One region of the Nonomuraea sp. NPDC050451 genome, then DNA from elsewhere that is predicted to be linked to it. Evidence: riboswitches for the same ligand, from Rfam matches in the RefSeq annotation. Region 1 holds a riboswitch; the other holds the start of a gene.
What was found. A riboswitch is a leader RNA that binds a small molecule or an ion and turns the genes downstream of it on or off. The one in region 1 is predicted to bind cyclic di-AMP.

Region 1 (3,295 bases):
GGGTGGCCGCCGTCGGGTCGAGGAACTTGGGGCGGGCGCAGGCGCTGGCCGCCACGCTGGGGGCGGAGTCCGCGTACGACTCCTATGAGCGGCTCTGCGCCGACCCGGCCGTGGACGCGATCTACGTGGCGACGCCGCACGCCCAGCACCTGGAGGTGGCCGAGGTCGCCATCGCCGCGGGCAAGGCCGTGCTGTGCGAGAAGCCGCTGGCCGCCACCGTGGACGACGCGGAGAAGATGGTACGCCTGGCCCGCGAGGCGGGCGTGTTCCTGATGGAAGCGATGTGGATGCGGTTCAACCCGCTCATCCAGAAGATCGCGGCCGAGGAGCGCTTCGGCGACCTCCGCTCGGTGCACGCCTCCTTCGGCTTCGCCAAGCCCTACGACCCGGAGCACCGGCTGTGGGCGCCGGAGCTCGGCGGCGGGGCGCTCCTGGACCTCGGGATCTACCCGTTCGGCCTGGCCCAGCTGTTCTTCGGCATGCCCTCCGACCTGCGGATCACCGGCACTCTGGCGCCCAACGGCGTCGACGCGGAGGCCGGCGGCGTCCTGCTCTACCCCGGCGGCAGGAAGGCTCTCGTGGAGACTTCGTTGCTCGGGAATTACCCGAACCATGCCTGCGTTGTAGGGACTCAGATGCGGGCGGACCTCCAGGCACCGTTCTGGGCGACGCCGCGGATTTTGCTCTCTGGGCCCTCCATGGAGCCGGAGGAGTACGTGCTCGATCCGGCGGACAACGGGTACGCCGGAGAGCTCCGCGAGGTCCGTGCCGCGACGGCCGAAGGCAGGACCGAAAGTTCGATCATGCCGCTTGACGAATCCCTTGCCATGATGGGGCTTCTGGCCGAGGCTCGCAGGCAGGTCGCCTAGCTGGGCCTTTATCGATTTGTAACCCTCTTGCCTTATGCATTACGTTTGAGGCATTCTTGAGACATACGTCCGGTTTGTCCGGACTTGTCTGACCATCGCACGACACATCACAGGACAGTCCTGTGACCGCTGAATCCGCCCTCGGGCGGAACCGGGGACCCACGTCCTTTGGGGTGAATCGGCACTTCGGTGCCGTAGGGCAGCTTCCACGCCCGAACCCGTCAGCTAACCCGGTAAGCGGTATGGAAGCAAGGAGTAAACCCCCTCGATGGCCAACTTCCGCTTTACCTCGGCTGCGAAGACCAACATCGCCCGCGCCCTTCTCGGCGCCACCGTCCTCGGATCCGCGTTCGGCGCCCACATGACCAGCGCCACCGCAGCGGAGAAGCAGCCGATCGACACGACCACCGTCGCCGACCACGCCGACCGCTCGCGCGAGACCAAGGTCAGCGTCACCGCCGACCAGGTCCTGGCGCTCGCCAAGGCCCAGATCGGCATCACCGAGAACGCGGCCGGCGGCGGCACCAAGTTCCAGCGGTGGTACGCCAACTCGCAGCGCGCCGCGGAGACCATCGCCCGTGACGGCGGCAGCCGCGCCCACTACCTGAACGCCGCCTGGTGCGCGATGTTCGTCTCCTGGGTGGGCGAGCAGACCGGCGCCCGCTCGCAGATCGGCTGGGACGCCTGGACCGTCGCCCACGCCAAGTGGTTCGCGGCCAACCACCGCTTCGGCACCGAGGCCAAGCCCGGCGCCATCGTGTACTTCTCGTGGAGCGGCAGCAAGAACCTCAACGACATCAAGCACGTCGGGTTCGTCGAGAAGGACAACGGCGACGGCACCATCTCGACCATCGAGGGCAACACCGGCAACGGCAAGGTCGAGGAGCGCGTCCGTCCCAAGTCCCAGGTCGTCGGCTACGGCTACCCCCAGTACCGTTCCTGACCTGACTTCCCCCAGGCGCCTCATTCCCCCCACGCCGAACGAGCGCGCGTCCCGCACGGGACGCGCGCTCGTCGCGTTCACCCCCGCGAGTGCGGCGGCCCGCCACCGGGGAAGACCCGAGGCAAACCGCCCGCCACCGGGGAAGATCCGAGGCGAGCCGCCCGCGACCTCGCCGAGGAGCCGCCCACCATGCCAGCCGAGCGCAGACGCCCCGGAAGGCTGGTGCGGAGCGGGCTGCGCCGGGTCGCCGACGGGCTCTTCCCGAGCGGCGCCAACCCCCACGGCGTCCTGCCCGCCCTGCTGATCCTCCTGGCCCTCGTCACCGGCCTCGTGGACGCCGTCAGCTTCCTCGGCCTGGGCCGCGTCTTCGTCGCCAACATGACCGGCAACATCGTCTTCCTCGGCTTCGCCCTGGCCGGGGACCCGCTAATGTCCAAATGGGCCTCACCGGCGGCCCTCGCCGCCTTCGCAACCGGCGCCTGGAGCGCCGGCCGGGTGATCAGGCGGGCCGCGAACACGCGACGGGCGTTCGCCGCCGCCACCGCCGTACACGCGATCCTCGTCGCCGCCGCCCTCGCCGTCGCCCTCACGGCCGGACACCGCGCGACCTGGCCCCAAGCAGCCCTCATCGTGCTGCTCGCCTGCGGCATGGGCCTGCAGAACGCGTCCGTACGGGCGCTCGGCGTACCCGACCTGGTCACCAACGTCCTCACCACGACCCTCACGGGCCTGGCCGCCGACACCCCGGGCCGCGCCGCCCTGCGCCGGTCCGCCTCCGTGGCGGCGATGTTCCTCGGCGCCCTCGCCGGCGCCACCCTCCACCTCACCACCGGCCCCGCCCCCGCCCTGGCAGCCGCCCTGACCCTGCTCACCACCGTCGCCCTCATCGCCCGCAGTGGTCTCAGCCGAGAAAGAACTCCGCCAGCGCCCGGGTGACCCCGGCCGGATCGTTCTCCATCGGGATGTGCCCCGCCCCGGGAACGCGCACCAGCGTCGTGTTCGGCACCTCGGCGGCGAAGCGCTCGGCGTACCGGACCTCCTGGAACGTGTCCTCCTCCCCCCACACCAGCAGCTTCGGCGTCTCATCGGCCTTGAGCGCGGGCACCAGGTCCAGCGTGTAACGGCTGTCGGCCGCGCCCGCCAGCGCCATCCACGACCGGCCCACCCGAGGGTCGTTCCACGGATCCAGGTACTCGGCCAGCTCCGCCTCGGTGGCCGGCCGGGCGAGCGCGGTGGTGACCGCCTTGCGGCGGGCGGCCAGCAGCTCCTCCACCGTCGTGGCCGCCACCACGGCCGGATCCCGGTAACGGGCCACGCCGGGCACCGGCCAGGAGTCGTACGTGACCGAGTTGACCAGCGCCAGCCGCCGCACCTCTGGCTCCCCCTCCACCAGCAGGTGCTGGGCGACCGCACCGCCGATGTCGTGCCCCGCCACCGAGAGCCGCTCCCCCGCGCCGACCACGGCCGCGAACCGGGCCACCCA
Region 2 (3,295 bases), on a different contig from region 1:
GATGTCGTCACCGATCTCGTGGGTGGTGCGACCCGCCCAGCCGGCCAGCCGTTCGAGGATGTCGTCGGCGACCGCCTGCTCGACCTTGGCCGCCTCGGCGTGCAGGCCGAGGTGGTCGAGGAGCATGGCGACGGACAGGATGGTCGCGGTGGGGTCGGCCTTGCCCTGGCCGGCGATGTCGGGGGCGCTGCCGTGCACCGGCTCGAACATGCTCGGCGCGGACCGCTCGGGGTTGATGTTGCCGCTGGCGGCCAGGCCGATGCCGCCCGCGATGGCGGCGCCCAGGTCGGTGATGATGTCACCGAACAGGTTGTCGGTGACGACCACGTCGAACCGCTCCGGCTGGCTCACGAAGAACATCGAGGCCGCGTCGATGTGGCAGTAGTCGGTCGTGACGTCGGGGTATTCCGCCGCCAGGCGGTTGACCGTGCGCTGCCACAGGTCACCGGCGTAGGTGAGGACGTTGGTCTTGTGGACGAGCGTCAGCTTCTTGCGCGGCCGCGTGACGGCCTTCTCGAACGCGTAGCGCACCACGCGCTCGACACCGTAGGCGGTGTTGAGCGACTCCTGGGTGGCGATCTCGTGCGGGGTGCCGCGCCGCATGGCGCCGCCGGTGCCCGCGTAGAGGCCCTCGGTGCCCTCGCGGACGACGATCATGTCGATGTTCTCCGCCGGCGTGTCGGCCAGCGGGGTCGCCACGCCGGGGAACAGCTTGACCGGGCGCAGGTTGACGTAGTGGTCGAACTCGAAGCGGAGCCGGAGCAGCAGATCGCGCTCGAGGATGCCTGGCGGCACACTGGGGTCGCCCACGGCGCCGAGCAGGATCGCGTCGTAGCCGCGCAGCTCTTCGAGCACGGCGTCGGGCAGCGTCTCACCGGTACGGTGATAGCGTGCGGCTCCCAGGTCGTAGTGAGTGGGCTCGATCTTCGTGCCGACTGCCTCCAGGACCTTGAGCCCTTCGGCCACGACCTCGGTGCCGATCCCATCGCCGGGGATGACGGCCAGACGGATGTTACGCGACTCCATGGGCCGTACCTTACCGCGTCGTCTCGACTGACGAACACTTCATCTCATTTTTCGGACGCCCTCTTTGTCCGTATTGCGGTTCTTTGACCGTTTCGTTAAAGTCACCGACCAGCCTAATCCGCGCAGCCGCTGCGTGGAGTCGGGGACCCAACTTCCCCCTGGGGCGAGTCGGCACCCCCATGCCGTAGGGCTACTTCCAGGCCCGAGCCCGTCAGCTAACCCGGCCGGCCGTATGGAAGGACAGACCCCTGTCTCGAATCGCCATTGTCCTGGCGGCGGGCGCCGCCGGGCTCATCCTGGCCTCCCCAGCCCATGCCTCGACCAAGATCGACGACCCCACCACTCTGACCGGCAACCAGATCAAGGACATCCAGGAGAAACAGGCCCCGAAGCCCGCCTGGAAGATCGCCATCAAGTACGCCATGAGCAAGCGCGGCACACCGTACGTGTGGGGCGGCGCCAGCCCGAGCGGATACGACTGCTCCGGACTCATGCTCAGGGCGTACGAGCACGCCGGAATCGAACTCCCCCGCACCGCGGCCGAACAGTACGGCGCGTTCGGCAGAAAGATCGCCTGGAAGGACCTCAAACCCGGCGATCTGGTCTTCTTCCACGGCCTCGGGCATGTCGGGATGATCTCCCGGCCCGGCTACATGGTCCACTCCCCGCGCACGGGAGACGTGGTCAAGGAAGAGCGCCTGACCTCCTGGCGCAGGGACTCCTTCGTGGGGGGCGTCCGCCCTGACCCCAAGGGCGTACGGCTCTGGACCAAGCTCAAGAAGGAGCGCGACGAAACGCCCACCACTCTCACGGCCACCCTGTAGGAGGCTTCCGCGTCCGCCTCCCCGCGTGCGGTCAGGGGAGGCGGGCGTCGAAGATGAGGTCCCATGCGCGGGCCCTGGCGCGGGCCACCGCGCCCAGCAGGACGCCGCTGTCTCCCAGTGTGCTGGCCACCACCGACGGCCGCAGCGGGCCGAGCTCGGCGATGCGGCCCTCGATGGCCTCCCCCAGGAGATCCAGGTTGCGGCCCACGCCGCCGCTGAGCACGATCACCTCCGGATCCAGCACGGCCGCCACCGCCACCAGCAGGCCGCCGATGCGGCGCCCCTCGGCCTCCACCACCGAGCGGGCGACGCCGTCGCCGGAGGCCGCCGCGGCGAAGACCTTCTTGGCCGTCTCCAGGCTCAGGCCGGCGGCGCGGGCCGCGCGGACCACCCCGGGCGCGGCGGCCACCGCCTCCGTGGCACCGTGGGCCAGGGCGTCGCCGGCCGACGGCGGGGGGTCCTCGGCCGCGGGCAGGTACGAGACCTCCCCCGCCGCCCCCCGGGCGCCCACGTACAGCTCGCCGTTGATCACGATGCCCATGCCGACGCCGGTGCCGATGGACACCAGCGCGAAGTTGGACTTGCCGCGCCCCGCACCATGCACGTGCTCGGCGACGGCGGCCAGGTTGATGTCGTTCTCGATGACGAGGTCGACCTCCAGCGCGGCGCGCAGGCGCTCGGCCAGATCGGGGCCGGGCAGGTTGGGGGCGAACTCCAGGCGTCCGAGCGCCGAGTCGTACACGCCGGGCGATCCGACGACGGCGCAGGCGATGGCGGGCCAGTCGACGTCGGCCTCGCGGGCGGCGGCCCGGCACAGCTGCCCGACCAGCACGGCCAGCTCGGCGGAGGTGAGGGCGGTGTTGCGCCCGTCTCTCCGGCCGGCGAAGGCGCCGCGCAGGTCGGCGACACCGACCCTGATCCAGTCGCGCCCGATGTCGACGCCGGCGACGTGGGTGGCGGCGGCGTTGAGGTCGTACAGGGACGTGACCGGACCCGGGCGGCCGGAGACCTCGCCGACGACGTGGACGAGCCCGTCCTCCTCCAGCCCGGCCAGCGCCGCGGACACCGTGGGCTTCGACAGGCCGGTGATCTTGGCGAGGTCGGCGCGCGAGGCGGGGCCGTGCTCCTGAAGATGGTCGAGCAGGCGGCGCTCGTTCAGCACTCGCAGCAGCCGCGGATTACCCAGGTCCCCCCGCATCTCACCCTCCTTTGAGGAAGCAGAGCCTAGCCAACTCGGCTGATAGTAAATTACCTTACTTACCAAGCACAGGGGCGGCACATCCGGAAGGACGAAGTGCGATGCACCGAGCATGGCGATCAATCCCTGTCGCGGCGGTCCTCCTGGCCGCCGCCTGTGGAAACGCCGGGAACAGCACCGGAAACGGCACCAGCACCACCACCACGACCACGCAGAGCCAGGGCGGCAAGACGATCGCGCTGTTCCT

Region 2: it holds a riboswitch for cyclic di-AMP, as region 1 does, so the genes downstream of both, ACIBI9_RS42905 (C40 family peptidase) here and ACIBI9_RS04980 (CHAP domain-containing protein) in region 1, are expected to answer to the same signal.

What each region holds. Positions count from the first base shown of each region.
Region 1 is NZ_JBITHZ010000001.1:1,075,214-1,078,508, reverse strand. It holds gene ACIBI9_RS04985 (Gfo/Idh/MocA family protein) at 1-869, shown strand, start outside; cyclic di-AMP (ydaO/yuaA leader) riboswitch at 987-1,124, shown strand; gene ACIBI9_RS04980 (CHAP domain-containing protein) at 1,138-1,812, shown strand; gene ACIBI9_RS04975 (YoaK family protein) at 2,002-2,748, shown strand; gene ACIBI9_RS04970 (alpha/beta fold hydrolase) at 2,714-3,295, opposite strand, start outside.
Region 2 is NZ_JBITHZ010000021.1:96,404-99,698, forward strand. It holds gene ACIBI9_RS42900 (3-isopropylmalate dehydrogenase) at 1-1,026, opposite strand, end outside; cyclic di-AMP (ydaO/yuaA leader) riboswitch at 1,127-1,271, shown strand; gene ACIBI9_RS42905 (C40 family peptidase) at 1,449-1,850, shown strand; gene ACIBI9_RS42910 (ROK family protein) at 1,882-3,048, opposite strand; gene ACIBI9_RS42915 (sugar ABC transporter substrate-binding protein) at 3,150-3,295, shown strand, end outside.